Regions from separate parts of the Rossellomorea sp. FS2 genome, predicted to be linked through region 1. Evidence: riboswitches for the same ligand, from Rfam matches in the RefSeq annotation. Region 1 holds a riboswitch; each other region holds the start of a gene.
What was found. Region 1 has a riboswitch for S-adenosylmethionine ahead of ACNA6I_RS08270 (2,3-diketo-5-methylthiopentyl-1-phosphate enolase). Riboswitches for the same ligand answer to the same signal wherever they lie in the genome.

Region 2: another riboswitch for S-adenosylmethionine. It lies ahead of ACNA6I_RS12925 (methionine ABC transporter ATP-binding protein); the one in region 1 lies ahead of ACNA6I_RS08270 (2,3-diketo-5-methylthiopentyl-1-phosphate enolase).
Region 3: another riboswitch for S-adenosylmethionine. It lies ahead of ACNA6I_RS18545 (methionine ABC transporter ATP-binding protein); the one in region 1 lies ahead of ACNA6I_RS08270 (2,3-diketo-5-methylthiopentyl-1-phosphate enolase).

What each region holds. Positions count from the first base shown of each region.
Region 1 is NZ_JBLRVS010000001.1:1,576,387-1,587,120, reverse strand. Features, by position in the region: gene ACNA6I_RS08280 (carbon-nitrogen family hydrolase) at 1-736, opposite strand, end outside; gene ACNA6I_RS08275 (pyridoxal phosphate-dependent aminotransferase) at 857-2,041, shown strand; SAM riboswitch class I at 2,091-2,192, shown strand; gene ACNA6I_RS08270 (2,3-diketo-5-methylthiopentyl-1-phosphate enolase) at 2,255-3,466, shown strand; gene ACNA6I_RS08265 (2-hydroxy-3-keto-5-methylthiopentenyl-1-phosphate phosphatase) at 3,466-4,128, shown strand; gene ACNA6I_RS08260 (methylthioribulose 1-phosphate dehydratase) at 4,125-4,754, shown strand; gene ACNA6I_RS08255 (1,2-dihydroxy-3-keto-5-methylthiopentene dioxygenase) at 4,769-5,281, shown strand; gene ACNA6I_RS08250 (aspartyl-phosphate phosphatase Spo0E family protein) at 5,461-5,685, shown strand; gene ACNA6I_RS08245 (MarR family winged helix-turn-helix transcriptional regulator) at 5,891-6,331, shown strand; gene ACNA6I_RS08240 (M3 family oligoendopeptidase) at 6,448-8,145, shown strand; gene ACNA6I_RS08235 (efflux RND transporter permease subunit) at 8,191-10,734, opposite strand, start outside.
Region 2 is NZ_JBLRVS010000004.1:424,095-434,828, forward strand. Features, by position in the region: gene ACNA6I_RS12870 (hypothetical protein) at 151-957, opposite strand; gene ACNA6I_RS12875 (hypothetical protein) at 983-1,330, opposite strand; gene ACNA6I_RS12880 (LXG domain-containing protein) at 1,360-2,907, opposite strand; gene ACNA6I_RS12885 (YwqH-like family protein) at 2,948-3,316, opposite strand; gene ACNA6I_RS12890 (MBL fold metallo-hydrolase) at 3,627-4,289, opposite strand; gene ACNA6I_RS12895 (hypothetical protein) at 4,520-4,711, opposite strand; gene ACNA6I_RS12900 (nitroreductase) at 4,814-5,356, opposite strand; gene ACNA6I_RS12905 (hypothetical protein) at 5,689-6,075, shown strand; gene ACNA6I_RS12910 (hypothetical protein) at 6,092-6,331, shown strand; gene ACNA6I_RS12915 (hypothetical protein) at 6,386-6,805, shown strand; gene ACNA6I_RS12920 (iron-hydroxamate ABC transporter substrate-binding protein) at 6,819-7,727, opposite strand; SAM riboswitch class I at 8,211-8,314, shown strand; SAM riboswitch class I at 8,399-8,504, shown strand; gene ACNA6I_RS12925 (methionine ABC transporter ATP-binding protein) at 8,595-9,626, shown strand; gene ACNA6I_RS12930 (methionine ABC transporter permease) at 9,616-10,266, shown strand; gene ACNA6I_RS12935 (MetQ/NlpA family ABC transporter substrate-binding protein) at 10,281-10,734, shown strand, end outside.
Region 3 is NZ_JBLRVS010000005.1:421,811-432,544, reverse strand. Features, by position in the region: gene ACNA6I_RS18580 (cysteine desulfurase) at 1-1,184, opposite strand, end outside; gene sufD (Fe-S cluster assembly protein SufD) at 1,184-2,494, opposite strand; gene sufC (Fe-S cluster assembly ATPase SufC) at 2,512-3,297, opposite strand; gene ACNA6I_RS18565 (hypothetical protein) at 3,604-3,780, opposite strand; gene ACNA6I_RS18560 (carboxymuconolactone decarboxylase family protein) at 4,022-4,387, opposite strand; gene ACNA6I_RS18555 (MetQ/NlpA family ABC transporter substrate-binding protein) at 4,462-5,289, opposite strand; gene ACNA6I_RS18550 (methionine ABC transporter permease) at 5,305-5,973, opposite strand; gene ACNA6I_RS18545 (methionine ABC transporter ATP-binding protein) at 5,970-6,980, opposite strand; SAM riboswitch class I at 7,132-7,238, opposite strand; gene ACNA6I_RS18540 (hypothetical protein) at 7,336-7,689, opposite strand; gene ACNA6I_RS18535 (thioredoxin family protein) at 7,929-8,240, opposite strand; gene ACNA6I_RS18530 (toprim domain-containing protein) at 8,243-8,602, opposite strand; gene ACNA6I_RS18525 (YusG family protein) at 8,738-8,971, opposite strand; gene gcvH (glycine cleavage system protein GcvH) at 9,060-9,443, opposite strand; gene ACNA6I_RS18515 (arsenate reductase family protein) at 9,539-9,895, opposite strand; gene ACNA6I_RS18510 (acyl-CoA dehydrogenase family protein) at 10,253-10,734, opposite strand, start outside.

The DNA of each region.
Region 1 (10,734 bases):
TCCTTACTTCATCGACCGTATCAAGGTTGACGACGGCTGTCACGAGTTCTTCTTGGAGTGACCCTTCTGCGAGGATTTCTCCCCACGGGTCGATAATCAATGAGGATCCCCCGAACGTATTGTCCGGATCAGAGCCTACGCGGTTGCATGCGGCAACATAGCATTGATTCTCAATGGCACGCGCACGGAGAAGGATCTTCCAATGGTCGATCCTCTGTACCGGCCATTCTGCACTCACGAACAAGATCTTTGCCCCTGAGAGAACATGCTTACGCACCCATTCCGGGAAGCGGATATCATAACAGATGAGGCCTGCCATCTGCTCACCGGATAGGGTGAATAGGCCGTTATCTTTTCCTGGCAGGAGGTAGTGATGTTCATCCATCAATTTGAACAGATGGAGCTTTGAATAGCCTTTGATGAAGGTCCCTTCGGAATCGATCACGATCAATCGATTATCGATTCCCGAATCCGTTTTATTTGCAACTGATCCTCCGATGACGTTTATCCGATACTGTTTTGCAAGACGTGAGAGGAAGGCGATCGTCTTCTCACTGTTCTCATCAGCTATTTCCTCTATCCTCTTAAGGTCATAGCCCGTTGTCCAAAGTTCGGGGAAGACAAGGATGTCGCATTGTTCCCTATCTGCTTTCACGAACCATTTCTCTGCTTCTGTGTAGTTGGTTTCAGGGTCTCCATACCGGATGTCCATTTGTGCGAGTCCGATCTTAGTCATATGATCAGCACCTTTCGGAGGTAATTGTAAGATTTTACTTTACATTCGTTATTTTCCGTTATATCATTTGTAGCTAGAATTTGAAAGTGAAGAATATTTGAACATTCAGAAGGTGAAGAGATGAAAACATTCCCATTTGCGGATCGCCTCGATTCGCTCCCAAAGCAATTTTTCGCTGAATTGACCTCCAACGTGCAACGGGTTATGAACGAAGGCCATGATGTCATAAACCTAGGGCAGGGTAACCCTGACAGGCCCACGCCTGAACATATCGTGGAGAGTTTGAAGGCTGCGGCCGAAAACCCATTGAATCATCGCTATTCTCCTTTCAGGGGGATGTCCTCTTTCAAAGAGGCGGTAGCGCTTTTCTATAAAAGGGAATACGGGGTGGAACTGGATCCTGACAAAGAAGTAGCCATTCTCTTCGGGGGGAAGGCGGGTCTCGTGGAGATCCCGCAGTGCCTGGTGAATCCGGGTGAATCCGTGCTGGTTCCGGACCCGGGGTATCCTGATTATCTATCCGGGGTGGCACTTGCAGAAGCGGAGATGAAGCTGATGCCGCTGCTTGAGGAAAATGATTTTCTCCCCGATTACAGCCGGTTGAGTGAAGCAGAACTCGACGGATCCAAGCTTATGTTCCTGAATTATCCGAATAACCCCACGGGAGCAGTAGCCACGCCAGCCTTTTTTGAGGAAACGGTAAAATTGGCAAGTAGCCATGATATCTGTGTGGTACACGATTTTGCCTATGGGGCAATCGGCTTTGAAGGCAAGCGTCCCAATAGCTTCCTTGAAACAGATGGAGCTAAGGATGTCGGCATTGAAATCTATACTCTTTCCAAAACGTACAATATGGCGGGATGGCGTGTAGGATTTGCCGTCGGGAACGAGAGTGTGATTGAAGCCATCAATCTCATGCAGGATCATATGTATGTAAGCCTCTTTGGTGCCATTCAGGAAGCAGCGGTGACCGCGCTCCTCGGACCGCAGGAATGCGTCCAGGAGCAGCTTGAAACCTATGAAAGCAGAAGGAATGCCCTCATCGGTGGATTGAGATCCATCGGTTGGGATGTGGATGCACCGGAAGGCTCATTTTTCGCCTGGCTCAAAGTGCCGGCAGGCTTCACGTCGATGGAATTCTCGAACCTACTCCTTGAAAAGGCCCATGTAGCCGTGGCGCCTGGCATCGGCTTCGGGGATCACGGGGAAGGGTATGTCCGGGTAGGTCTCCTTACCAGTGAGGAAAGGCTTCAGGAAGCTGTGAAAAGGATTGAAAATTTACATTTGTTCGACAAAAGGGATTGACAGGAATCCCGATCGATGCAATAATCCTACTGGAAACCAAATGAATAGATTCTTATCAAGAGCAGGCGGAGGGACTGGCCCGATGAAGCCCGGCAACCGACTCATTACGAGCACGGTGCTAATTCTTGCAGCAGAAGCTGGGAGATAAGATAGAGTGATGGAATAAAAGCCTCTTCTTATCAGAAGGGGCTTTTTTTGATTGATGAAGGAGGTATGAAGAACATGAGCGAAGTGATTGCAACGTATAGATTGCCTGGGCCGAAAGGGTCTTTCGAAAAAAAGGCGGAAGGCATAGCCCTTGGACTGACGGTGGGATCGTGGACCGATCTTCCTCAGCTTGAACAAGAACAGCTTTTGAAATACAAGGGAAAGGTCGTTTCCATCAACGAAGAAGCGGGTGAGGGGCTGGGAGAGATCTCGATAGCCTATCCAGGAAGGAATTATTCCAACGACATCCCTGCGATCTTGACCACGGTCTTCGGGAAACTGTCTCTGGATGGTCAAGTAAAGCTTATCAATCTCGAATTCAGTGACGATCTGAACCGTCACTACCCCGGACCACGGTACGGGATCGATGGGATCAGGGAGCTGACCGGCGTGAAGGATCGCCCGCTTCTCATGAGCATCTTCAAGGGAGTGATCGGGAGGGATCTTGCTTATCTGGAAGATCAGCTTCGTGCCCAAGCACTCGGAGGCGTGGACTTGGTGAAGGATGATGAAATCCTTTTTGATAACCCCCTGACACCGTTTGAAGAGCGTGTGAAAAACGGAAGGCGGATCCTCGATGAGGTACGGGACGAAACAGGTAAACGGACGCTCTATGCGGTAAATCTGACCGGACGGACGTCGGAGCTACGGGATAAGGCAAGAAAAGCACGGGAACTAGGAGCGGATGCCCTGCTATTCAACGTATTTTCCTATTCTCTCGATGTCCTCCAGGAACTCAGGGAAGATGATAACATCGGACTCCCCCTCATGGCACACCCTGCCTTTTCAGGTGCCGTTGCCCAGGCTCCCCATCACGGAGTCGCCTATTCCTTGTGGCTGGGGAAATTTTTGCGGATGACGGGGGCGGATTTTTCTCTGTTTCCTTCACCGTATGGAAGTGTGGCACTGGAGAAAGATCAAGTACTGGCCATCAGTAGAGAGCTTACGGATGAGCCTTCCCCGTTCAAAAAGACATTCTCTGTCCCATCGGCAGGCATCCATCCAGGACTAGTACCACACCTTGTGGAAGATTTTGGTGAAGAGTGTGTGATCAATGCCGGCGGCGGGGTCCACGGTCATCCCGGAGGCGCTGAAAGCGGAGGGCTCGCCTTCCGACAGGCAATTGACGCGGTGAAAGCGGGAATTCCCCTTGAAGAAGCCCATGGTGACGAACTGAGAGTCGCTCTAAGCTTGTGGAGCAAGGGAGGGAAGGGCTGATGACGGAGCGGATCATCCTGTGTGATTTTGATGGAACGATCACGAAAACCGATAATATCATCTCCCTCATGAAGCAATTTGCACCTCCGGAATGGGAGGGGCTCAAAGATGCCATACTTGACCGGACGATGTCGATCGAGAGAGGGGTGGGGGAGATGTTCTCCCTCCTGCCTTCCCGACAAAAAGATGAGCTCGTGGACTACCTCTTGCATACGGCGACCATCAGAGAGGGATTCGGGGACTTTGTTCAATTTACGAAAGAGGAAGGAATCCCGTTATATATCGTGAGTGGAGGGATCGATTTCTTTGTCCGCCCCCTCCTGGACGGATATGGACCGTTTTCAGGAATCTACTGTAACGAAGCGGATTTCAGTGGTCCCTCCATTTCGATCAATTGGCCTTATCCTTGTGATGGGCAATGCGGAAACGGAGGATGTGGATGTTGCAAACCGTCCGTTCTCCGCTCCCTTTCCATACCGGAGGGGGCAGAAGTGATCGCCATAGGAGACTCTGTGACAGACCTTGAAATGGCGAAAGTGACAGACAAGGTGCTTGCAAGGGACTATCTTGCCGACACGTGCCGTGAATTGGGAATTCCCCATACTCCATTCGACACATTCCATGAGTGCATTAAAGTACTGAAGGAAGGGGTGAAGGCATGAGCTATCAAAGAGAATGGGAAGAGCTGTCCGCTATCAAGGGGGAACTGGGGGAGCGTGACTGGTTCATGGGCACTTCAGGGAACCTGGCCATCAAGGTTGGATCGGTCCCCGGTGCTTTCCTCGTGACCGCCAGCGGAAAAGATAAGAGGAAAAGGACGGCGGAGGATTTCCTACTCGTTGACCTGGATGGGAATCCACTGGAGGAAACGGTTCTCAAGCCCTCGGCAGAAACCCTCCTCCACACGCATATTTTCAAAAGGTCACAGGCAGTCTGTTCCCTTCATGTGCATACCGTAGCCAATAATGTGATCAGTGAGCTCTACGGGGATCAGGGGGAGATCACCTTCATAAATCAGGAATTGATCAAAGCGTTTGGGAAATGGGGGCAAGAGGATGAACTTATCCTTCCTATCATCCCGAATCATGCTGATATTCCAACCCTTGCGAGCGCCTTCTCCCATCATGTGACAGAAGATGCCGGTGCCGTCCTGATCCGGAATCACGGAATCACGGTTTGGGGACGGAGCGGTTTCGAAGCGAAAAAGCTTCTCGAAGCATGTGAGTTCCTATTTCAATATCAGCTGTCTCTCTTATCATTAAAATCCATTGTTCCACTTCAACTATAAAAGGAGGAAAAATCATGACGACGATCAAGGTACAAGGAAGCGGTAAAGTCATCGACAATCAAGAAGAGGTGATTCAGTATCTGAATGACCAGGGTGTCATTTATGAACACTGGGACATCGGGAAACTGAGTGGCGATCTCCAAGAAAAATTCGACCTTTCTGATGAAGAAAAAGATAGGATCCTCACGACGTTCAAGGGTGAAATTGAAGATATTTCAGCCAGACGCGGATATGAAGCGTGGGATATCATTTCCTTATCAGACAGCACCCCGAACCTTGATGAGCTTTTGAAGAATTTCCAACAGGAACATCACCATACCGATGATGAGGTCCGATTCATCGTCAGTGGGCATGGAGTGTTCATCATCCAGGGAAGTGATAGTGATTTCTTTGAAGTCCACCTGAATCCAGGCGATCTGATTTCCGTTCCGGAAAACATCCGCCATTATTTCACACTGGCAGATGACAGGAAGGTAGTGGCCGTGAGAATCTTCGTTACGAAAGAAGGATGGGTTCCGATCTACTGATTGAAACCACCCGAAAAACCTGTTCCCTATCAAAAGGGGAACGGGTTTTTATATGGCAGCCGATGTCGAAATTTCGTCTATAACTGATTGTTTTGTCTTGTTTTGCGGTTCTATTTACTTTTCTAGTAAACCCTGAGATAATGCTCAAATAAAGCAAGCAATCAAAAGGGGTTAGATGGATGAACCAAATGCTGAAACGAAAGTGGTTATTGTTGAAGATCAATCAAAAGCGTTCGGAAATGATCTCTCTTGGAGAAACGCACGGGCTTGGTGCCAAAGAGACCCTGGCCTGCAGTCAGGAACTCGACCGCCTCTTGAACGAGTATGATAAAGCTTCCCTGGACCGAAGCGAGGCCGAAATGGAATATTACAGTAGACATTTGCTCAAAAGACCCGCATCGTAATCGACATCTGAGAAATCCTCTAGAAAAATTACTCCGTGAAATGATGCATCGCATCAACTACTACCTTGAAGGGACGCCCATAAACGGTGCGTCCTTTTTCCGTTGGAATCCTAAGTTTTGGAAAAATCCACGTCAGTTCCTTTGACAAAAACCCCGTACATTTGTATAATAGTTTGAAACCGAGATATTTAAAGGAATGAAAACTATGAGTGAAACCAAGCAATCCCTGAAGCTATTCATCGTTCTATCAAGGGCCTTCAAAGCCATCAATGAGGAAATAAATAAACACATCCAGGAAAATGGACTGAATCCTACGGAATTTGCCGTCCTGGAACTCCTCTATCATAAAGGAGATCAGCCGCTTCAACAAATTGGCGGAAAGATCCTTCTTGCGTCCGGAAGCATCACATATGTTGTGGACAAGCTTGAAAAAAAAGGTCTTCTCAACCGCGTAGCCTGCCCCAATGACCGCAGGGTCACATATGCCCAGATTTCGGAGGATGGCAGGGTGCTGATCGACCGGATCTTCCCTGATCATGAGAACAGGATTCATGAACTGATGTCCACGCTTACTCCCGATGAAAAAGAGGAAGCAATCGGACTCCTCAAGAAATTGGGTCTGTCGATTAAAGATCTTTCCTACTGAAAGCCTGCAAAAGCAGGCTTTTTTGCATGGTAAAAGTCGAGGGAGAGAAGGAAATGGACATTCCTTGGCGAAATACTAGAGAGCCGTGAAAGATTCTATCAAAACTGGAGGTACCAATGAAAAAATTTGAAGAGTATACATACGAAAGACCGGATCTTGATGAAGTAAAGGTACGTTTCCATGATGCCTTGAATCTGCTGAAAAAAGCTGAAGGCATGTCACAGCAGGTCGAAGCTATAGAGAAGATCAATCAGATCCGCATGGAAGTCGATACGATGGAGAATTTAGTGTATATCCGTCATTCCATCGATACGAACGATGATTTTTATAAAGCGGAACAAGACTATATGGATGAACTGTCACCTGAAATACATGGTCTGGTTACGGAGTTTTATCATGTCCTGCTCGAGTCCCCGTATCGCAAAGAATTGGAAAAGAAATGGGGGGTGCAGCTGTTTTCACTGGCAGAAAGCGAGATCAGGACGTTCTCACCCGAGATCATCCCACTTCTCCAAAAGGAGAATAAGCTTTCCTCAGAATATACAAAGCTGATGGCTTCGGCCAAGATTCCTTTTGAAGGAGAGGAAAGGACGCTTGCCCAGATGGGGCCATTCAGCCAATCCCCTGACCGGGGGACCAGGAGGCAGGCGGCAACAGCCACTACCACATTCTTTGAAGAAAACACGGATGAACTGGACCGGATCTTTGATGATCTGGTGAAGGTGCGGCATGAAATCGCCGTGACGCTCGGCTTTGATAACTTCGTCGAACTTGGCTATCACCGGATGACAAGGACGGATTATACGCCGGAAATGGTGGAGGTCTTCAGACGTCAGGTAGAAGAATTCATCGTGCCCCTTTGTGTCGAGCTGAAGGATAGGCAGGCTGATCGGATCGGTCTGCAACATCTTACATTTTATGATGAAGGGTTTAAATTCCCGTCCGGTAATGCTGATCCGAAAGGAGATCCCCAGTGGATCATCGAAAACGGGAAACGGATGTATGAGGAACTTTCCCCGGAGACGGCAGAATTCATTTCGTTCATGCTGGAACGAAACCTGATGGACCTAGAAGCGAAGAAGGGAAAAGCAGGAGGGGGATACTGCACGTATATCGCGCAATACGAGTCGCCTTTTATTTTCTCCAATTTCAACGGGACGTCTGCTGATATCGATGTTTTGACCCATGAGGCGGGGCATGCCTTCCAGGTCTATAAGAGCAGGGGATACGATATCCCTGAATACCACTGGGCCACCTATGAGGCGAGTGAGATCCACTCCATGAGCATGGAGTTTTTCACATGGCCTTGGATGAAATACTTTTTCAAAGAAGATACAGAAAAATATAAGTTCACCCATTTAAGTGAAGCGTTGATGTTCCTTCCTTATGGAGTGGCCGTGGATGAATTCCAGCATTTCGTCTATGAGAAACCGGATGCTACACCTGATGAACGGAAGCAGATGTGGAGGAGCCTGGAACGGAAGTATCTCCCTCACCGTGATTATGACGGCTTCGGATATCTGGAGGAGGGGGGCTTCTGGCAGAGGCAGTCGCATATTTACAACTCTCCGTTCTACTATATCGATTATACCCTCGCCCAGATCTGTGCCTTCCAATTCTTCAAAAAGATGAATGAAGACCGTGAGAGCGCTTGGGCATCCTATCTGGACCTTTGTAAGCTTGGTGGAAGTAAATCCTTCCTGGAGCTGCTTGAGGCGGTCCATCTGGATTCCCCGTTTGTGGAAGGGACCGTGGAGAAGGTGATCGACCCGATCCGGAAATGGCTTAATGAACTGGATGATCAATCATTATAATGGACAAAAGGAAAAGAGGCAGGCGCATGGGCGCCTGCCTCTTTATCATGCTTGTTTTTTCATTTCTTTCTTTACCGTTTTATAGAAGAAAACTTCGTACAGGACAGGTAGAAGAATGAGCGTCAGTAAAGTCGAAGACGTCAATCCACCTATTACGGTGATAGCAAGCCCTTTGGAGATGAGCGTTCCGGATGATGTTGTGAACGCCAGGGGTAGAAGGGCTGTAATCGTCGCAAACGCCGTCATGAGGATCGGACGCAGCCTCGTTTTGCCCCCTTCGATCAGGGATGCCCTGATGGTCATTCCTTTTTGATCCCTGTTTTGCCCGATACGGTCGACGAGGACGATGGCATTGGTCGTCACGATCCCGATCAGCATGAGCAGGCCGATCATGACCGATACGCTGAGTGGTTCATTGGCGACCGACAGTCCGAGGAGGGAGCCGATCGGCACAAAGATCAGTGATGACAGGATGATGAACGGAATCCTTGCTTTCCCGAATGTGATCAGCATGGTGATGTAGACAAGGCCTATGGCGATCAGCATGGCCAGGCCAAGATCTTGGAACGTCTGTACCGTTTCATCACTTCCGCCTCCACCTTCAAATGACACATCATCAGGAAGGTCGAGCTTCTTCACACCGTCCACTGTTTCCTGTGACACGGCACGAATATCATCGCTTGAGATCTGGGCGCTGACACGCGCATAGATCTTCCCTTCTAGCTTCTGGATGGACGTGTAGCCTTCGACTTCATCGATTTTCGCGATATCAGTCAGTGGGACAGGCCCCTTAGCGGTGAATATGGTGATATCTTCAAGTTCTTCTTTGGAGGATGTTTGATCCTCATAGCTCACCTGTACCTTTCGATCCTTTCCATCCAGTGGCAGAGTGCCGACGGATACAGGTTCGGTCTGGTCCGTCACGGTCCCAAGCACCTGGAATCCGGATACCCCTGCTTTCGCGGCCTTCTCAGGATCGATATCGATGATGATCTGCTTTTGTTTTTCAGAGAAGTTATTGTTCACATACTTCAACTGATCTTGATCCTTCATGTACGCTTCTACTTCCTTCGCAGCAGTTTGAAGGGAATCAAGATTATTGGAGAAGAGGTCGATGTCCACGTTGTTGTTGCTTGGCGGACCACCAGTCTGCTGCTCCTGAACGCCGAGTTTTGCGTCGGGTTCATCTTTGTATACAATGTCTTCCATGTTCTTTTGCAAGTCTTCAAGATATGCATTTACATTGGTCTCTTCATCGAGGGTGAGGAAGTAGTTGGCCTGGTTTTTCCGTTTCAACCCAGTTTGGAAATCACGGCTTCCTATACCTGCTGTAACTTCTTTGATTTCTTTCTCCCCGTCGAAGAATTCTTCCAGCTTCATGGACACGTCATTGGTCCGTTCAAGGGACGTGGAAGAAGGGAGCTGTACGCTTGCGACGAGCTGCTTTTGCTCTTCATTGGGAATGAAGGTGAAGCCGAGCCTGCCTGCCAGTGCAAAAGAACCGAGCAGGGTGACCAGGGATAGGGCGATGATGACGATTTTATGGTTAAGCGACCACTCAATCGCCTGTGCATACCATCGCTGAAGTCTTCCTTCCTTCTCCTCCGGCGGGACTTTTTTGAATGAGAACTTGGACAGGATCGGAACGATGGTAATGGCAACGAGCAGGGACGTCAGCAGTGAGAATACGATGGTCAAAGCGAACGGTAGGAAGAATTCTCCCGTCACCCCGCCGACGAATCCGAGTGGAAGGAATACCACTACGGTCGTCAACGTAGAAGACGTGATGGCTTTCAGGATTTCTTTTGTGGAGTCTTCAATGATTTCATCATTGATTTCCCTGCCGGACTTCCGGACACGTCTGAAAATGTTCTCAATGACGACGATACTGTCATCCACAACGCGTCCCACTGCAACAGCCATGCCCCCCAGGGTCATGATGTTGAGTGAGATATCGAGCTGTGCCAAGAAAATCGAAGACACGAGCAGCGACAGGGGAATCGAGATGATGGCGATGATCGTCGCTCGGATATTCCGTAAGAACAGAAGAACGGCCAGAGAGGCGAATACAGCTCCCAGAAGGCCTTCTTTCACCAGGGTCTCAACAGATTTTTTGATCCCGTCTGCCGAATCGAATCCGATGGCATAGCTGAAATCATCTTTGTACTCTTTCATCACTTCAAGAACCTGATCTGCTACCTCCACCGTGTTGGCGTCCTGTTTTTTGGTGATGGCCATGGAGAAGGAATCTTCCATATTGTAACGGGTGATTTCAGGACGGTCCGTCACTTCTTCGATTTTGGCAATATCACCCAGGGACGTTGGAGGTGCCTGAGGATTGACCTTGGATGTGAGGACAATCTCTTTTAACTGTTTGATGGTATCGACTTTCTCCTGCACCCTAACAGGAACCTGGATGTTATCCCAATCGAGATTTCCAGCGGGGAATGAGAGGTCCTTTTCATTAATCTGATCCTTGATATCCGTCAAGCTGAGTCCGTTTTCGGCTGCTTTATCTTTATCGATGGTAATTTGCAGGAGTTCTTCTTTCAGCCCACCGACAGATACGGAGTTGATTCCTTCGATTTT
Region 2 (10,734 bases), on a different contig from region 1:
TTTTGGATCATAGTGGCGGTAATTCTAACGATTTATGGAACGTATGTGACAATTAAATCCAATAGACCATAAACCATATAGGATCTAAACAGCCAAACATTAATCAAGACACAAATAAAAGAAGCCCTTTTAAAAGGGCTTCTTTTATATTTAAGAATTCTTCACTAATTGAGAAGCCAGCTCCCCAATTCCTTCCAACATCTCTTCCCATTCCTTATCATCTGCTAAATGAAAATAGACAGTATCCGAATCGTCCTGATATTCTGTAAGCCAGATTCCTTCGGTTGATGGTAAGAAGAACAGTATGTTTTCAAGATAGACCTCATCTTCTACGGTCACGATATTAAAATTTGAAATATTGAACAGCGACCATTGGAAACGTTCTAAATCTTCTACAAACAAATGAAAGCTTTCTTCTTCCTCTTTTGTAAACGTCGAACTTTTCAACACTTTCTTCAGCTTATCAGGTTTGCTGAGGCGATCAAAATTCTTCTCGGTTAGAGTAAACGAGTGCGATATACTCGTATCAAGATTTTTGATTCCGTAATACTCCCTCATATAGGTATGTATCTGCTGCGCCTTGATGATTGAAAACTCATGGATGATATCTCGATCAATCAAATGGAGTAACCAGTCTTCACCCTCGAAATGGTGTATCATCAAAACTGACTTCATTGGTGCATTTGAACATCGGATCATACGCTTCGATTCTACATATTTTTGGAGAAATCCTAGCATATCCTCTGTTAGAGGATTTTCCCCTCGTGCTTCTCTTTCTTCATCAAATATTCTTTTCATGATCAGATGCTTGCTCGTAGCTTCCATTACGGCAACCCACTCTTGCTCACTTTTCTCCCCAACGGCCGCTTCAGCAATTCCTTTTGCCACACTGTCATATCCAGCAACGCTAACCATCAATGCCAACTCTTCTGATGTACACGTTAGTACATGATCCATATTTTACTCACACCCCTTACATTTTTTATAATGGAACCGGAACAAGAATTTCAAAAATTAAAGCAATAATTTGGAATAGAAGGATTGATAAGATCCCTTGTACAATTAATATAAATAAGTACAGTATTTTTCTGACAAACCAATTGTATTTGCCTATTTTAGTGTAAACGTAGTACCCAGAACCAATGGTTACCCTTTGAAATGCATTGGTGATTTTTTGGACTATATTCTTGGGCGGTTCAAAAATTGAAATCTCATAAAAATCTAACATTGTCTTTTCAAAAAGTAAAATAGCACATCCGTATGAGAACTGTGCGGCTAATATTGCAATAATTAATATTTTCAAAAACTCTACTGCTGTGTAAAGTGCCAAGTTTATTCCCCTTTACGCAATGTATGAAACTATTTAAACCAGCTTACAACGGAGTCTTTTAATTTCCCTACCTTTTTTGCAGCCTTACTATTTTTAACTTTATCCCATGTTTTTTTAGCAACATCTCCTGTAAAGTCTTTAATTTTGTCTCCATATTTACTGCTAACGATACCTCCCACTAGTCCGCCTACAGCACCACCCACTACAATGCCAACTGGCCCACCAACACTACCAATCGTAGCACCAATCTTCACACCCGTACCTACAGCTACTGCATCGGTAAGTGTCCCACCAATAAAGCGACCTGTTTTCTCAGCCATTCCTTTATTAGCATTTTCTTCAGATGTAAATTCACTTAAATTTGAAGTAAATGATACGATGTTTCCTACGACCGGAACGGTTTTTGCTACTCTTGTATACTTACTGGACTTAGCTGCCAGGTCCGCGAGATCTTTCGTTGAAGTTTCAACACGATTCTTAATACTTTTTAATAGATCAGATCCCTTAATTCTATTAGAGTTTTTAGGGAATCCAGCAACATTTTTATATAAATCTGAAGGACTATTATACGAATCAACAAATTTATGGGCCATTTTTAACAGGGGGTTGGACGGTGAAGGAGCACGCTTAAAATCCAGAATTTTTTTTGCGATTTTAGAACTATGCTTAGATTTGCTTGTCCAAGAATCATCCATCTTTATACTAAATTCATAGTTGCCCTTAAGCTTGTTCCACAAAGACGGTTTACCTTTAAAATAATTGACCTTTATCTTCGATGCAAAGAGGCTAGTGGACATAATTGAAAGTGTATGATATCCAAGTAGTAAATTGTCTCCCCATCCCAAACCTTCGTTAATTGTATCAAGGGGAGAAAGAATTTTATTCACAACTTCCGATGCTTGTCTTTGTATTTGGTTCGTAGCCAATTCCTTATAGTCTTTCGACTTTAACAGATCTTTGTAATTGTAATTCCTTACTTCAAGGCTCCCATTATTAAATCTTTCACTTATATCATCAATAACCCTCTCCATCAACTGAATATCTTCCTCCACAGAATCAAAGCTCTTAGACTGTGTCGAATCATACTTATTCAGTTTTTCAACCGTATCCTTGATCTCTTTCTGAGCTTGTTGATGGTAGCTTAAAAAACGATCATCTTGGATTGTAGGAGCATGGAGGATATCATTGACACTGCTTATGGATGAATTGGCATCGTTCACTAATCCGACGGTTAAATTCCTTCCATTGTCCAGACCATTGGTAAGGTCATTCGATAGGAATGATTCACTAATATACCCGGATGGATCAGATTCCAATTCCGTTGTGGCCTCTTTAACATTTTTTAATACTTTCACATAATTTTCAAGAGTCGAAGTATAGTAAGTTAAGAACTTTCCGTGAAAATCTTTATAGAAGGCACGGATGGAATCTCCTGCTTCTCCTTTGAATGCGTCATTTAAGTTGACGAGATTATCAATTTCACTTTTTAGCTTTTCAATGCTTTCTTGCTGTTCTTTAAACTTACTGCTCTGCTTTTCAATACCTTCATGAAGAGCACTCGCATCCAGTACCTTCACCCTCATCACTCCCAGCCCATTTGTTTAGCTATCAGTACTCTCACTTTTTTTCATTGCGCTTCCGTTCAAGATCCGCTTTTTCACGCGTGATGTCTGCTTCCAAAGAATTGATTTCGTATTGAAGCGATTGACATTTACTTTCCATTAGTTGTATCGATTCACTTAATTGATTTTGAGCCATATCCCTATAGCTCGTCATCATGTTCTCCCGAATGTCACTGAATTCGTTTGCAAGGTTCCCTTTCCACACTGCCGGTGATAATTCGGGATCATCCACTCTTTTCTGACTATGTATAAATTCACTTTGGGTATCATCCAATTCCCTGATGGTCGACTGGAGTCGCCTAAGCTGTTCACGTTTTTGTGCAACCTGTTGCTGTAACAAAGATAAATAGGACAGAAGATTCATCCCCTTTCATAAATAGACAATTTCTCCCTATGCTAAATGGTACCAAATGGTATAGTCTGAGGTAATAGGAAATTCAACTCAACTTAGGATGCATTGACAGTACTTTTTTCCCAATATCATCTTTGTTCTTTACCATATTTTATACCTAAATAAACATTTATTGGGTTTTACTAGTAATAAAAAGCCTGGCACTAGAATCTAGCACATTATTGATATGGAATTCACCCCTGAAATTGAATTCCGTTCGCATAATAGGCATATAAAAATAAAAAAACCTCCTCCCAATCAACCGGAAGAAGGTTCTCTGTCGTTAATCCCTATATCGAAGCACATATTTCTTATACAGATCTTCATGATACTCGATCTCCTCACCATGGGATGAGCTGATCAATGCGGGCTTGAGGTCGTCGATGATGGCGCCGCTGTCGATGTTTTCGTTCATATCGACACTGAATTTCCGGATCGGGGGATGCAGGTCTTCCCTGCTGGTGATAAAGAGGTCCCCTGTCATGAGCACCTTGTCCTCTTCATGGTAGTAGACGACATGTCCCGGAGCATGACCCGGTGTCAAGTAGGCACTGACGGGAATGGTGGCAAGGATGTCATCCGTCAGCGGCTTCACGATACCTGCGACTGCATTCTGTTCAGGCGCCTGCTTATTCGGGTAGGGCTTTTCCCCGTTGATGAAGGGCAGTTCCACCTCATGGGCATAGATGGGGATGTCGTACGCCTTCAGCCACTCACCGGCCCCTTTGATGTGGTCGCTGTGCCCATGGGTCAGCAGGACTGCCTTAGGGGTGCCGAGTGATTCGGCCGCTTTGATTTGTTCATCCACATGGGATTCGACGCCCGTATCGATGATGTACACATCCTCCCCATCTTTCACCAGCCACACATTGACCGGGATCTCCACGGAGACATTGATGGAAAAGACGCACTTATAGACATGCGGAGACAATTGAATAACATTCATGGTAAGCATCCTTTCTACAGATCATTCTCTTCATATTCACTCTACCCCACCCATTAAAGAATACTCAACCAATCCACCTGCATGAATAAAGGACCGAGCAACGAAGCCTCGTCCCACGTGTTCTTATGCTTCTTGGCGATCGGACTCATTTCATCCGGTGAGCTGCTTTTATTCAAAAAACTATAAACAAAAGGCCAACAATCTGAGATCCACTCAAATCGTTGGCCTTTTTATCTACTTCGAAGCAATCGTTTGATGCCCTCGGTACAAATGACACTAGCTGCCACTCCAACGTACGCACTTGATGACAGCACTTTTCCCAGATAATAAAAACCAGTCCCCGCCAGGCAGTCCAGGAGAAGGAATCTCTTGATGCTCGAACTGTGGATGGCGCAGAAGATCACTTGATGCTTAGCTTTCATCCCTATGATCACACACCTGTTTTTTTCAAAGGATATGACGGATGCGGATTGTCTTATTCATCCCAGAAAAAAAGAAGGACTCCGGTGAGCCCTTCTCCATCATCATTTCCCGTAAACGGAAAACTTGTCTTCAATCGGTGTCCTCTTCTTCGCCGGCGGAACCTCATCAAAGTAGCCGAGGTGCAGGAATCCGGCGATTTTCTCGCCCTTTTCGACGCCGAGCAATTCATGGACCTTCGGATCATAAATATGAGGATTCGTTTTCCACACAACTCCGAGCTGCTGTTCCCAGGCGAGGAGCTGGAAGTTTTGGATCATGGCACCGATGGCTCCGAAGTTCTCGTCCCACTGCTTCTGACGGGGGTCTTCGGTCATGACGACGACAAGGATCGCCGCAGGCTGGCTGAAGTAGTTGCGGCGGTTCTCCCTCATATCGGGCGGGAAGGTTTTCACGAGATCCTCTACGAATCCTTCCTTCTCATCCGCCGGTACGAAGATGAATCGCCACGGCTCACGGAGTCCGTGATTCGGTGCCCAGACGGCATCCTCCAATAGGCTCAGTACCGTTTCCTGTGTGACTTCTTTATCAATGTAGCCGGCTTTTATGGAGCGGCGTTCGCGAATCGTTTTAGCTATGTTTGTCATGATTGTATCTCCTTATCTGCTTATCTCTCATCTAAATGATAACAATTCTCACTCTCAATTGCAATCTTTCTATAGGAAAGGAGTCCCCTTATGAGTAAAAAAATGCTGCGTATCCTTTGGATCGTACCGAAAGTTTCTCTCCATGTCCGCATAAGGTGTTCCTCACACAATAAGCGGACATAGATAGTGGGTTCATATCACATGCTGCCTGTTCTTGGTGACCACATTCGGAGTAAACAACAAATTATTATTGAAAAAGAAAAACTTTTTATTGTTTTACAATAAATAATCCGATACAATCATGTCATAGAAATCATTTACCAAGATTCTACATGTACAAATTCATCGGAATGGACGTGGACATCATCGGATTTACAATTATTTTTTTGTTGGTGATTGGATTGATCGTATTTGGTTCCATCATGACAGCGCTCATGGTGAGGAAGACAAACACCAGGCCTCCTAGGAAATTATCCTATATTGTTTTGAGCCTCCTGGTCCTTCACTGGATTTTCTGGCTTTCAAGCGGCTATGAATGGTTTTCCGACGAAGTGGCCGAGGCCATCTTCAATCCTATATGGGGTGTGCTATGCGCAGCAGGACTGACTGCCAGCCTTTATGAACTAAGGCATAATAAGAGCTTTGCCTTCCCCGTGGGCGCATTGTCGGGTGTCACCTTGATGTTCGTGGTCTTCATCAATTTTGTTACCAGTATGTAAAGGAGCGTTGACCCGCATGAAACTTTTTGCCTGGGTGCTCGTGGCACTCCACCTGATCATTACGATCCTATGGATTGCCAACTCGCCTGCCCTGTTTTCACTCGCCGGGATCGTCGCCTGGCTCCTCTTGATCGCCGGAGGATTCGTCCTCTATTCGAAAACAAACCATATGGCGATCATTGTCTCCAGTTCCTTCATGGTCTTCCTGGTCCTCTTGACCGGATTGATCGAGTGGACGGTTTCATCCATGCCTTAACATAAAAAAAGAGACTCCCTTCGGTGGCGAGTCTCTCACAAAGGAGAATGCTTTATGTTGAAGAAAACCATTATGAATGTGTACAATGCGGCCCTGAGCGTGGGTGCTTTTTATCTCGGTGGTTCCATGATGTCAGGTAAAGGGATCTTTGCGGCCTTCCCACCAGAGTGGGCAGGAGATCTGCCTTTTGACAGCTGGATGGCTATGGCGATTGTGGGCATGATCGTTTTCGGACTGGGCAATGCGGTCGTAGCAATCAGAGGGTTCATCCGGTATGACCGGCAGATTTTCTTCTCGACCCTGTTCATGGGCGCCCTGCTTTTCATTGCGACGATCGGTGCCACCCTATCCGTGGGAGAATGGTACTTACCATCGGTACAGCTCTTGATCGCCAGTATTGGCCAGGTGTTGCTGGGCCTTGGCGCTTTCATGCTTCATTTTCTTCGTCCGGAATCGGCAGGGGTCACGGATTGACCCCCGCCGCCCCTTACTCTCCTAAAAAACCATCCTCGAATGCCTTCAAGAGATGCTCGAGCGTCACGGGATCACTGTACGTCGATTCCTTACTGTTGATCTCGATGACATGACCGTTTTTCACCGCCGGGATGTTCTTCCACGTGTCGGTCTCCATGAACGAATTGTCCACATCGGGATTCTTGCTCAGGACGAGGTAATCTCCGGTGAAGTCGCCTACCGCTTCCGGCGAGATGACGTGAATACCCGTTTCCAAGGCGTTATCCTTCACGGCTTCCGGCATGTTGAGCTTCATGGCCTGATACAAAATCTCAGAACCACGGGCATAATTGTTTCCGAAGACATAGAGTTCCTTTTGCCCGGTTTCAATGACGGATACCGTGGCGTCGTCGCCGATCTTCTTGCGGATCTCCTCCCCGATCGTCGCGGCACGCTCCTGGAAGTCATCCGCCCATTCCTTCGCTTCTTTCTCCTTATTCAACAGCTTGCCGATCTCGATCTGTTGATCGATGTAATTCAATTTCCCCCATGTGAAAGCGACGGTCGGCGCAATCTCTTTCATCTTATCGAGGTTCTTCGTCTGACTTCCGGCAATGATCAAGTCCGGGTCGAGCTCGATGATCTTCTCGAGCTGATCGTCACCCACCACTTCCACATCTTTCAGCTTGTCGGTGAAGAGCGGGTTCATCTCAGTCCACTCATCGATTCCGACGAGCTTCCCTTCGAGGGAAATCACATTCGGACCATTGGTGAGGGCGACGATCCGCTTCGGCTCTTTCGGCACCTCCACCGGTCCCTGCTCTGATTCATATGTAAATGTCGATGATTCCTCCTCGGACGAATCCGTTTTTGTTTCTCCGCTGCTGCACGCCGCCAAGAGCAGACAGACCATCAATATGGTAAAGAACGGTGCTTTTTTCATGTGGTTCCCCTTTCGTTTCTTGATAATGAGAATCATTTTCAATTATAACTTTACGGGGGAGGAGGCTAGATGTCAATCACTATTTCCCATATTTAACAAAGGCGCTATGGTCTCCCTTCGAAAAGATGAGTGAAATGAAGCGGAGATGGCTCGACTCCTGCGGGAATGGCGGGCAGGTGAGACCCAGCAGGCGCAGCCGATGCGGCTCACCGCACGCCCCGCGGAAAGCGAGCCATCGCAGCGAAATGGAACGGACACTATTATCTTTAACGCCATTTTCGAAAAAAATATATTTTTAAGGAGTTAGAATCATTTTTCCGATAAACCCAATCGAAATAAAGGGTTTTCACGACATAACATATGTATCTAAGGACCTATTTTCACCCCATTTCCACTTCTTCCAGCCAGTCTCATTTCTGCCAGAGGGTGTTGACGCAGGAAAAAGTCCGGCGTAGAATAAGGCTCACGTTAAACAAATTGAACTTCTTATCACGAGAGGTGGAGGGATTTGGCCCTTTGATACCTCGGCAGCGGGCTCACTTGAGCACTGTGCCAACTCCAACAGGCGGATGCCTGAGAGATGAGAAGAGTACGGATCTTTCTTTCCTTATGGATCTCCGGCCTCTTCCTGTCTCAGGAAGGGGCCTTTTGTTTACCCTGAATTTCATAATTTCTTATCCAGAGAAGCTGAGGGACTGGCCCGATGACGCTTCGGCAGCAGACTTTCCACAAAGTACTGTGCCAATTCCAGCAGGCAACATGCCTGGGAGATGAGAAGGGAACCATTGATTCCGTGTGAATCCATGCCCTCTTCTCGAGACCTCGGGAAGAGGGTTTTTATTTTAATCACCAGGAGGCATGACGAACATGATTGAATTCAAAGGAGCCACGAAAGTGTATGACAGCGGCGGAAAGGAAGTCCGCGCCCTCGACGGTATCGACCTCCGGGTTGAGCAGGGGGAAATATGCGGGGTGATCGGATTCAGCGGCGCCGGGAAAAGTACGCTGATCCGCACCGTGAACCGATTGGAGCGATTGAGCTCGGGGAAGGTGATCGTAGATGGCCAGGATCTCATGGCCCTTTCACCGAAAGACGTGCGCGAGGTGAAGCGGAAGATCGGGATGGTGTTCCAGCACTTCAACCTCCTGAACTCCAAGACGGTCTTCGCCAATGTGGCGATGCCCCTCATCCTCGCGAAGCAATCCAAGGCTGAGATCCAAAAGCGGGTGACAGAGCTGCTGAGCTTCGTCGGTCTTGAAGATAAAGCGAACCAGTACCCAGATCAATTATCAGGCGGTCAGAAGCAGCGCGTCGGCATCGCCCGTGCCCTTGCCACGCAGCCGTCGATCCTTCTGTGCGACGAGGCGACATCGGCCCTCGATCCCCAGACGACGGGCTCGATCCTGAAGCTGCTGAAAAAGATCAACCGTGAGTACAACATCACGATCCTCATGATCACCCATGAGATGTCGGTGATCCGGGAAGTGTGCGACCGGGTGGCGGTCATCGAAGGCGGGAAGATCATCGAGTCCGGATCCGTATTCGACGTCTTCTCCTCCCCTCAGACCGAGACGGCGGCAAACTTCGTGAGCTCCGTGCTGAACGATTCCATCCCGGAATCGGTCCTCGAGCTTGTGCAGAAGGAAAACGCACCGGGACGGATCTACAAGATCCGCTTCGTCGGCGCCTCATCAGGTCAGCCGCTTCTGTCCCAGGTGGCGAAGCGCTTCGACCTCGATGTAAACGTGCTGTTCGGAAATATTACGGAGCTGCAGGGCACACCATTCGGTCATCTCATCGTCGAGCTCATCGGCTCCGAGAGCGAAATCAACCGTGCACTGCTTGTCATGAACGGAGAAAACGTCACCGTGAAGGAGGTCGCACCACATGCTAGTTGATTCACAGCAGATCATCGATGCACTCATTGAAACATTGGTCATGACCGGCTTCTCCCTCCTCTTCTCCACCGTGATCGGGCTGCCCCTCGGGGTACTCCTCGTCATCACGAGGAAGGGTCATCTATGGGAGAATGCCTTTATATTCACCATCCTGAACGGGGTCGTGAACATCTTCCGTTCCGTCCCGTTCATCATCCTGATGGTGGCGATCGTCCCTCTCACACGTTTGATTGTGGGAACATCGATCGGAACGGCCGCGGCCGTCGTGCCACTGGTCTTCTATGCAGGACCGTATATTGCACGATTGATTGAGAACTCCCTCCTTGAAGTCGACAAAGGCGTCATCGAGGCGGCGGAATCCATGGGGGCGACATCCACCCAGATCATCTTCCGCTTCCTCGTCCCGGAAGCGCTCAGCTCCCTCGTCCTCAGCCTCACCATCGCCACCGTCGGACTCGTCGGGGCATCGGCCATGGCAGGCGCCATCGGCGGAGGCGGACTCGGGGATCTCGCCATCACCTACGGCTACCAGCGCTTTGACACCTGGGTCATGGTCATCACCGTCGCCATACTCATCGTCCTTGTACAGGGACTGCAATCATCCGGTAATTTCGTATCGAAAAAAATCAGAAGAAGATAGCGAGGAGATACAACATGAAGAAATGGATCATTCTATCACTCATTCTACTAATCGGCGGGTTTGCTGTAGGCTGCAGCTCAAGCGCCAGCAAAGACGAAACGAAGGTCAAGATCGGCGTCAGCGGTTCCGATAACCGCATCTGGGACTTCGTCGCCAAGAAAGCGAAGAAGGAAGGCATCGATATTGAAATCGTCCGCTTCTCCGACTACGTCCAACCGAACTTGGCCCTTGAAGAAGGCGAGCTTGATGCCAACGCATTCCAAACGATTTCCTACTTCAACGAATTCAAGAAAGAGCATGACCTCGATCTCACGCCGATCGGAACAACCGTCATCGCTCCCCTCGGCCTTTACTCCGAGAAATATAAATCAGTAGACGACATCCCGGATGGCGCCAAGATCGCCGTGCCGAACGAAGCAACCAACATGGGAAGAGCTTTCCTCCTCCTACAAGAAGCGGGCCTCATCG
Region 3 (10,734 bases), on a different contig from region 1:
ACCAATCTGTCGATTTCTTCTTCTGTGTTGTACAGATAGAAGCTGGCGCGGGCTGTTGCTGATACATTGAGCCATTTCATCAGCGGCTGTGCACAGTGATGGCCGGCACGGACGGCTATGCCTTCCGAGTCAAGGACGGTAGCGACATCGTGTGGATGGACGTCATCGATGTTGAACGTCACGAGTCCGGCACGCTGTGCAGGATCCTGTGGTCCGAAGATCTTCATGCCTTCCACAGCACTCATTTTTTCAAGGGCATAAGCGGCAAGCTTATGTTCATGGGCTTCAATGTTGGAAAGACCGATATCTTCGAGGAAGTCGATGGCGGCCCCAAGACCGATCGCACCAGCGATGATCGGGGTGCCCCCTTCGAACTTCCACGGGAGCTCTTTCCAGGTAGAGTCGTAAAGCCCGACGAAATCAATCATTTCGCCGCCGAACTCTACCGGCTCCATCGCTTCCAGGTGCTTCTTCTTCCCGTACAGAACACCGATTCCAGTAGGTCCGACCATCTTATGGCCTGAGAAGGCAAAGAAATCACAGTCGAGATCCTGCACGTCGATCTTCATATGCGGGGCAGCCTGGGCACCGTCCACCATCATGACCGCTCCGTTTTCATGGGCGATTTTCGTGATCTCCTTGATCGGATTCATCGTACCGAGTACGTTTGAGACCATCATGATGGCCACGATTTTCGTCTTGGACGTGATCGTTGCACGGACATCCTCCAGGGTGATGGTTCCATCTTCCTGCAGGGGAACGTACTTCAGGACGGCCCCTTTTTCCTTGGCAAGCTGCTGCCATGGAATGATGTTGCTATGGTGCTCCATGTGGGTGATGACGATTTCGTCGCCTTCTTCCACATTGGCGCGGCCGTAGCTTGCTGCGACGGTGTTGATGGATGTCGTCGTCCCACGGGTGAAGATCACTTCTTCCGTAGTCGCCGCATTGATGAAGTAGCGTACCTTTTCACGTGCTCCTTCATATCCATCCGTCGCCCTTGTACCGAGGGTATGGACCCCGCGGTGGACGTTCGAATTATAGCCTTTATAGTAGTCGCTCACAGCCTCGATGACCGAAATCGGTTTTTGAGAGGTGGCTGCACTATCCAGATACACCAATGGATGGCCGTTCACTTCCTGGTCGAGAATCGGAAAATGTTTACGAATCTCTTGGATATCCATTAGTTGACTTTCCTTTCGATTACCTCGACAAGCTGTTTCTTCACGCCCTCGATCGGCAGCTGGTTGACAACCGGCGCCAGGAATCCGTGAATCACGAGACGTTCAGCTTCTTTCTGAGGGATCCCGCGGCTCATGAGGTAGTAAAGTTGAAGCGGATCAACGCGCCCTACAGAGGCAGCATGTCCTGCAGTTACATCGTCTTCATCGATCAATAGGATCGGATTTGCATCTCCGCGCGCTTTTTCACTCAGCATGAGGACGCGTGATTCCTGCTCGGCATTCGATTTCGAAGCACCGTGCTCGATCTTTCCGATTCCATTGAAGATGGAAGAAGCTTCATCTTTCATCACACCATGTTTAAGGATGTAGCCTTCGGAATTTTTACCGAAATGAACAACCTTGGTGGTGAAATTCTGCTTTTGTTTACCGCGACCGACAACGACTGATTTCGTATCGCCGTAAGAACCGTCACCGATCAGGTTCGTCACGTTTTCAGAAACCGTATCTCCGTCGTTCATCAGGCCTAGTGCCCACTCGATGCGCGCATCACGTGATGCCACACCGCGTCGGTTGACGTATGTCGTCACTCCGCTGTTAAGGGTATCCACGGCACCGTAAGCGACCTTGGCATTATCCTTAGCCACGACTTCTGATACGATGTTGAACACGCCATTCTCCACGTCCACTGTAGAAAGATAGTTTTCCACATAAGTGACAGAACTATTGTCTTCTGCCACAACAAGTACGTGGTTGAACATGGCTACTTCCGCATCATCATGGATGAATACGGCCTGAACAGGTTCAGTCAGCTCCACATTTTTAGGAACGTAGAGGAACGTACCTCCGTTCATAAGGGCCGCATGAAGAGCGGTAAGCTTGTTCTCATCCACTTTCACACCATCGGTCATGAAGTATTTTTGGACAAGGTCACCGTGCTCTTTCACAGCAGTGAAGATATCGGTGAAGATGACGCCGTTGTCCTTCAGTTCGTCCGTGATCTTCAAGTGGGCAGGAGTATTATTGCGCTGGATATACAGGCTCCCTGATTCACTTTCAGATTCTACTAGTGCTTTAATTTCTTCGGGCAGCTCGCTCATGGATGAAAACGCAGCACTTTCGACTGTATGCTTCTGGAATTGAGTGAAGTTCCAGTTGGTGATCTTCGTTTTATCCGCAACAGGGAGGTTCAGGTGTGAGACTTTGGCGAATGCGTCTGTACGCAGGGCCGTCATCCATTCTGGTTCTCCGAGTTGTTTTGAGTAGGAGCTGACATAGTCTTGATCTACTGGTAGTTTCGTTTCTACAGTCATATTCATCCTCCTAACTCTTACGCTTCTTGGCCGACAGTTTCGTCTTTGATTCCCAGTTCTTCTTTGATCCAGTCATAGCCTTCTGCTTCAAGGCGTTGAGCAAGTTCTTTACCGCCGGATTTCACAACGCGTCCTTGCATCATCACGTGAACGTGATCAGGTGTGATGTAGTTCAACAGACGTTGATAGTGAGTGATGATGAGGCAGCCGAAGTCTTCTCCGCGCATTTTGTTGATTCCTTTTGAAACGACTTTAAGGGCATCGATATCAAGTCCTGAATCGATCTCATCAAGGATGGCGATCTTAGGCTGAAGCATCATCAACTGAAGGATTTCGTTACGTTTCTTCTCCCCACCGGAGAATCCTTCGTTCAAGTAACGCTGTGCCATATCCGGATCCATTTCAAGGTATTCCATTTCGGAATCCATTTTGCGGATGAACTTCATAAGGGAGATTTCTTCCCCTTCTTCGCGTCGGCTGTTGATGGCAGAACGAAGGAAGTCGGCATTCGTCACACCGCTGATTTCACTTGGATATTGCATAGCCAGGAAAAGACCTACGCGTGCGCGTTCGTCCACTTCCATTTCAAGGACATCTTCACCGTCGAACGTGATGCTTCCTTTTGTCACTTCGTATTTCGGGTGACCCATGATTGCAGATGAAAGAGTGGATTTACCAGTACCATTCGGTCCCATGACCGCGTGAATTTCTCCACCTTTGATTTCAAGGTTGACACCCTTGAGGATTTCTTTACCTTCGATCTCAACATGAAGATCTTTGATTGTTAAAGTAGAACCTGCCATGTATATTACCTCCGTGACTTTATAAATGAAATAAAGGGATTCTTTATCCATTCTCAATTTATTATCATTACAATCTTATAACAAATAAAAGCTATAATCAACTTTTTCAGACAAAAGGGGACGGCATGGAAACGGGAAAAAATACCCTTCTATTGTTGGCCCAAACGCCCTTCTGCATACATGATTCGCCCTTTGACCGAATCATGTTCCCACATCCCCTACCTTATCACGGATGGATGACCATTTAAACCTCTATACATAAGAAAAACCAGTGATTCATCCATCACCGGCTCCTCCGTCATTCTTCTATATATTAGCATGCACTTTTCGATCGAGTGCAGCAATCATCCTGCGGCTTTCCCTATAATCCTTCTCTCTCTGCTTCTCTACTTGCATCCGAACTTCATGCTTTCGTTTGTACACCTCGTACCCTACTCCGTGGGCTCCATGCATGGCCTTTTCCATTTCGCTTGTGTACGACATACTGTCAAGAGAGTCGATAGTGAATCATTCCTTTCAGGTTTTTGTGTTACTCATTAAGGATACTACCCTGCCATTCTTTTGCCAAAACGTGTGTGGGGTGATTTTTTGAGAAAATCATCCTTCACTCCTGTTCTGCACTAAATTGTCAGACTTTCTTACACGTTTCCGCCTGTATCCTCCTGAAAGGAGTTCATCCTCTTTGAAAAGCGAAAAAAGAGAGTCCGAAGACCCTCCTTTCCGTTTAATGCTTCAGTTCATTGAGATCGTGCATGGATTGTTGTACAAGCGTGACAGCCTGGCTCATGGCTGCACCGCCGCCGAATGCAGCGGTCACACCCACGGCTTCAAGGATTTCTTCTTCCGTACACCCTTGATCGAGACAGCCCTTTGTATGGTAGATGATGCAGTACTCATCTTGAGAATACAAACTGATGCCAAGGGCGATCAGCTGCTTCTCTTTCTTCGATAGTACTCCTTCACGGAAACAATGCTCCGTGAAAGCATTGTATTGTTGCGCCAGCTCCGGCATTTTTTCAGTGAAGATCCCGAGCCCCGTCTTGTAATCGAGCAGGGCCGCTTCCGTTGTATTTCTAGGCTCTACCTGCATTCACTTTCAGCTCCATTCTAATTCGAGTGATCGAAAATAGTATGAGCTTATTGCAAAAAGATTATGTTTGGTATTTATTCTTTGACCGGAACGACGGACCCTTTCCACTCTTTATTGATGAAGTCCTGGATCTCATCAGACTGGAGCACCTTGACAAGCTCCTTGATCTCTTTTTTGTTTTCATCACCTTTTTTGACTGCAATGATGTTCACATACGGTGAATCCTTGTCTTCGATGGCAATGGAATCCTTGACCGGATCCAGTCCGCTATCGATGGCATAGTTGGAGTTGATGACGACGGCATCGCCTTCCTCGTTATTGTAAAGCTGAGTAAGAAGCGCCGGCTCATATTCGTAGTCAAATTTCAGCTTTTTAGGATTTTCGGCGATATCATCCAGTGTTGCTTGGGTTTTATCGATTCCATCCTTCAGTTTGATCAGCCCGTTTGCTTCAAGCAGGGTAAGGATCCTTCCGTGTTCTGCCACGGAGTTACTGAATAGAATGGTTCCGCCTTCCGGGATATCTTTAAGGGATTTATGCTTCTTCGAGTAGACAGCCATCGGTTCAATGTGAATTCCGCCGGCACTGACGAAATCATATCCGTGTTCTTTCTTTTGCCCCTCAAGGTAAGGAATGTGCTGGAAGTAGTTCGCATCCAGGTCCCCGCTGTCCAGATCTTTATTCGGAAGTACGTAATCCTGATACGTCTCGATCTTCAGGTCGATCCCTTCTTTTTCAAGGATCGGTTTTGCTTCTTCCAGAATCTCAGCATGAGGGACGTTAGATGCTCCGACCACGAGTTCCTTTGAATCGCCTGAGCTACCGTTGCTCCCGCTGGTTCCGCATGCTGCCAATCCTACAATACTTGCTGCTGCAATCGTGCCCACTAACCATTTTTTCATCTGATTTCTCTCCTTTTATCGTTTATCTATTTTATTGGTGAAATAATCACCGACAAGCTGAATGATGAATACAAGAACCAGGATCAAGATGGTCGCCGCCAGGGTGACATCGGTCCTGCTGCGCTGGAATCCGTCCAGGAAAGCAAGGTTTCCCAGTCCCCCTGCACCGATGACGCCCGCCATTGCGGTGTAACCGACTAATGCGATGGCCGTCACTGTGATTCCGGAGATGAGGGCAGGCATGGATTCAGGAAGAAGGACCTTCATGATGATGGTGCTCGTTTTTGCTCCCATCGCTTTTGCCGCCTCGATGACCCCCTTATTGACTTCGCGCAGGGCGATCTCGACCATGCGGGCATAGAACGGGGCAGCCCCGATGATCAAAGCAGGCAACGCTGCGTTCGCCCCTCGGATCGTACCAATCAACACTTTGGTGAAGGGGATCAACAGGACGATCAGGATGATGAAGGGGATCGACCGGAAGACATTGACCACAGCGTTGGTGATGGAATAGGCCACCTTATTTTCCCAGATGTTCCCTTTTGATGTGAGGAACAATAAAATCCCTAGTGCGAGCCCGAGGACAAATGTTACGATCACCGACATACCAGTCATATACAGGGTCTCAAGAGTGGCTTCCCACATCTTTTCCCAATCGACGTTCGGAAAGATTTTCTCGATCATCGCTCCATCACCTCCACTTTCACCGATTGTTCTTCAGCGAAGGCGACCGCCTGATCGAGGATTTCACGTTCACCCTTCAGATGGATGAACAGCGTGCCGAATGCTCCTTTTTGAGTTTGCGAAATCTGGCCCTGAAGGATGTTCACCTCAAGATCGAACCTTCGGATCAGTGAGGTGATGAGAGGCTGATCCGTACCGCTTCCAACGAATGTAAGCTTCAACACTTTCCCATCCGGATACTGATCGAGGATGTCATCCGACTCCTGCTGCTGTGCGACCTCTTTCACGAAGCGCTTCGTCACTTCCTGACGCGGATTACGGAATACCTCTAGGACATCCCCCTCTTCGACCACTTTTCCCGCTTCCATGACCGCCACCCTGTGACAGATTTTACGGATGACGTGCATTTCGTGGGTGATGAGGACGATGGTGAGCCCAAGACGCTCATTGATATCAACAAGAAGATCCAGGATGCTGTCCGTGGTTTGGGGATCCAGTGCGGACGTAGCTTCATCACATAGGAGCACCTTCGGATCATTCGCAAGTGCCCTTGCAATCCCGACGCGCTGCTTCTGACCTCCACTGAGTTGCGCCGGATAGGCATCCCCCCTGCCTTCAAGTCCTACCAGATGGAGAAGTTCATTCGCCTTCCTGATCCGTTCTCCTCTTGGCACTCCGGCTATCTCGAGTGGGAACTGGATGTTTTCAAGTACCGTACGGGACCAAAGGAGATTGAAATGTTGAAAGATCATCCCCATGGACTGCCGGGCTTCACGGAGTTTACGTCCCTTCGCCTTTGATATCACTTGACCGTTCACATCCACAGATCCATCAGTGGGTAGCTCGAGCCCATTCAGCATCCGGATCAACGTGCTCTTTCCTGCACCGCTGTACCCGATGACACCGAAGATTTCCCCATCCTTGATGGTCATATCCACCCCATCGACAGCTGACACCGTACCATTTTTGGTTTGAAAGATTTTTTTTACATCAGAAATCGTAATCATGTTGTATCCACCTCGTCATCAGTAAAACCACCTGTTTACTAGGAATTATATCCAAATACGTCATTATTGTTAAAACATCCAACCTCATTTGAAAAACAAAAATGCCTCCCTGCGATAAACAGAAAGGCATACTATTTCAATAGTTGACTTTCCCTCATCTGTCGAAGCCTTCGCTTCGAGTGAATTGGCACCATTTCAATTTTAATTGACGGTTGCCGGGTTTCATCGGGCACTTCCCTCCACCACTCTAAATAAGAGATAAACGTTATTCAATTATTCATACTAAATACTCAGAAATTTGTTACTAAACAGATACTATCACCGAATAAACAAGGTGTCAATTCTTTTTTGCACATTATACGCTCACTGGTTCGACCATGTGAAATCGGGTCAACCAAAGCACCGATTCAGCAAACAACAGATGCCGGTAACCTCCACGGACTTCGATTTCCTTTTTATCGACAAGGGAAGTCAATCGTTCATTCCCTTCAAGTAAAGCAATCAACCGCCGGACATCTCCAGCCGTTATCGTCAGGTTGGGATCTGGGTGAGGATCGGGAAGTACGTTGCAGCCCTTATTAGAAATGGACAGACTGTGGCCGCTAGTGCCGCATTGGAAATGTAGGACGAACGGGGTGTCTGGAAATAACAATTGTAAGTGATACCTGGTCTCGCATTGATCTACGACTTTCTCTAAATACTCTCTCATGCAACCCCTCCAGTATCTCGGATACTTAACTAATTCCACTATTGGATAGTTTATCCTCCTGTACTTTCTCGACAGATTGTGGACGCACTGTCGAAGGAAGGGCCCAACAGACAATAAGTTGGCGGGTTCGCTTCATTTCCCGAGAAATATGTCCCGGTATGTAGAAAAGTCGCAGTAGTTTCCGTGAGAATCTTTCAGTTTCTATTACCATTCGAACAAAAAAAGGCCTTTTCGGCCCTTTATGCTACCTTATTCAAAGCTTCATACAAAAACGGTACAGATTGAAACGCATAGATCCGTTCCACCTCGACTCCATCTTTGAATAGCAGGAGGCAAGGAACGCTTTCGACCGCATGCTCTGTTGCAAATCCTGCCAGGTAATTCAGATTTGCCTTTGCAAAAACGAATGGTTGAGGCAGTTTCTCTACAATATCAATCATCCTACCTGCAACCTGGCAGGTGCCGCACATGGGGGTGTACAGATAGAGCGCAAGCAGTCTTTCATTCTCCCGTATCGTGTGCAGCGCTTCCTGGCTGTTCAACTCTTTCAAAGCTAATTCATCCTTTTTCCAAGATATTGTTTGTGGACATCAATGTTGGCTCCGATCAAGACGGAAGCGAGGTGATATTCCGGGGCAGCCGCCACTTCCTTGTACATCCTGTCGATATACAGGTGACCCGCTTCGGGGAACTCCCGCTTGAATTGCTTGCGGAGTTTCTCACCGGCTTCATCGGCATCCACCAAGATGTATACATCCCTGTCGAATAATGAATCGATTAGTTCGTCCATTTTGGTCAGACTGATCGTACCATTGGTACAGATGATTTCTACGGGCTCACTGATGATATCTTTAACCTTTCGTTTGTCGGATGTCCCTTCTACGATCAGAACTTTTTCATCCACGACTTCCATGACAATCACCTTGACTTTCAGTGAAGTAGTAAAAGATTTGATGGATCCACTTATTATCTCTATTTTCTCATGTCAGTGGGATTTTGCAAAGGATTTGATCCAAAAGAACACCGGGGGTGATCCCCCGATGTCATTCTAACACCATCCACCTTCATCGCAATCCGTATAGCGGGCATCATGCCCTTCTGATGAGGTATAGCTCTGGTAGATTTTGTTTTCTTTCGCCTCGAAATTCGGCTGCATGCTGATCCCCTCCAACGAAAGGGGGACTTTCCCGATTGACTGGTTATCGAGGAACAGCTCAATGGAGCCATCCTTCACTTTTCCAATGACACGATCGGTCACATCGGCCTGTTTGGGTGTAAGCATGACCATCATCCTTTCCTTAAAGGTTGAATTTATCTTGCCCCTCCGGATAAAAAAACACCTTGAGAATTTATCCCAAGGTGTTCCTGTTTTAGCCTTCGTTGATCATTTTATCGTATTCTTCAGATGTCATCAGTTTGTCCACTTCACCAGCGTCTGAAGGTTCCACAACAACCATCCATGCTTTCTCGTATGGAGATTCGTTGACGAATTCAGGGCTGTCAGACAGGTCTTCGTTCACTTCGACCACTTTTCCTGATACAGGAGCGTAAAGTTCAGAAACGGTCTTGACCGATTCAACGCTTCCGAAAGGCTCGTTCGCTTTGACTTCATCGCCGACTTCCGGCAGCTCGACAAAGACGATGTCACCAAGTTCTGATTGTGCGAATGCTGTGATTCCGATTCGGACGTTACCGCCTTCGGACTTTACCCATTCATGTTCTTCTGAATAACGCAGTTCTTTCGGTGTGCTCATCTTTATCCCTCCACATGCTAGTTATACAAACTAATATTGACACATTCTTTAAGAGAAAAGCAAGGAAGTCTTGCACAAATATTCTGTTGCTTCCATTACTTCCAAGCATCTTCAAACGTTTCTTCCTTGAAGCCGAGGGTCACCTTTTGACCATTGGTCGTGAGGGGGCGCTTGATCAGCATCCCATCTGAAGCCAGTAGTTCGAGGAGTTCGTCGTCTGAGGCGGTATTTACCTTGTCTTTCAAGCCTAATTCCCTGTATTTCATGCCGCTTGTATTGAAGAATTTTTTCAGGGGCAGTCCGCTTTTTTCATAAAGTTCTTTCAGCGTTTCCTTAGACGGTGGCTCCTCGACAATATGTATTTCGTTGAAGTCAACATCTTCTTGTTCAAGCCATTTTTTCGCCTTGCGGCATGTCCCGCATTTAGGGTAGGAATAGAATGTGATTGCCATTTTTTTCACCACCTTTCGTTTGAGTGCTTTCCTCTTCATTATATCCGTTTTTGTCCTTGGCGAACAATACCGGCTGTCGAATGTTGTAGAGAAATGACCGGCCATTATGGTCTGTTACATTTAATGAGAGATTTTTCTTCCTCAGCTATCCTGTTATTGCGCAACCTGCACACGTTCCCGCCTAAAGTGTCTCTCCCGCTCTCCCGCAGTTATCACATTGGGGCGAAATGGGGTGGTGATGGTTGAACATGCTCTGCATGAAGTGACATTCTGTTCTGCATACCGAGATTTCTCCCGATTCTCACGCTCTTTATGCCCCCATGAAAAAGGGGCTGCATACAGGCAGCCCTCTTCTCCTTACACGATATATTTTTCGGCGTCGATCAGTTTCACGGATGCATCGCGTTTGAGGGCGATGACGTTGACCGGCGTGTGGCGGGTGAATTTTTTCAAGGCCGACAGCATGATGCGGAGCGTGTCCCCTGATTCCGTCGCCACCAACGTTTCTTTTGCATGTTGCTCGATTTTATTGAAAGCCTCCTGACAGAAGATCTGCGTGTAAAGATGCTTCTGCTTGGCTTTCTCCAAACCGGCCGATGCAATTGCTTTTTCGGTTCTCAGTACCACGGATTCCATTGCATATGCTTCTGAGACGATGTCGGCGATATTCACAAGGACCTCCTGCTCTTTCTCCAGGTCCTTACCGAATTTTTGTGCTGCAAGTCCCGCAAGCATCAGGCCGATCTTTTTCGCATTGCGTACAAGATACTTTTCTTGTGCCAGAGGCTCGTCGCCCACTTCTTCAGGCATAAGCATCATCAATTCTTCCTGCAGGGCCT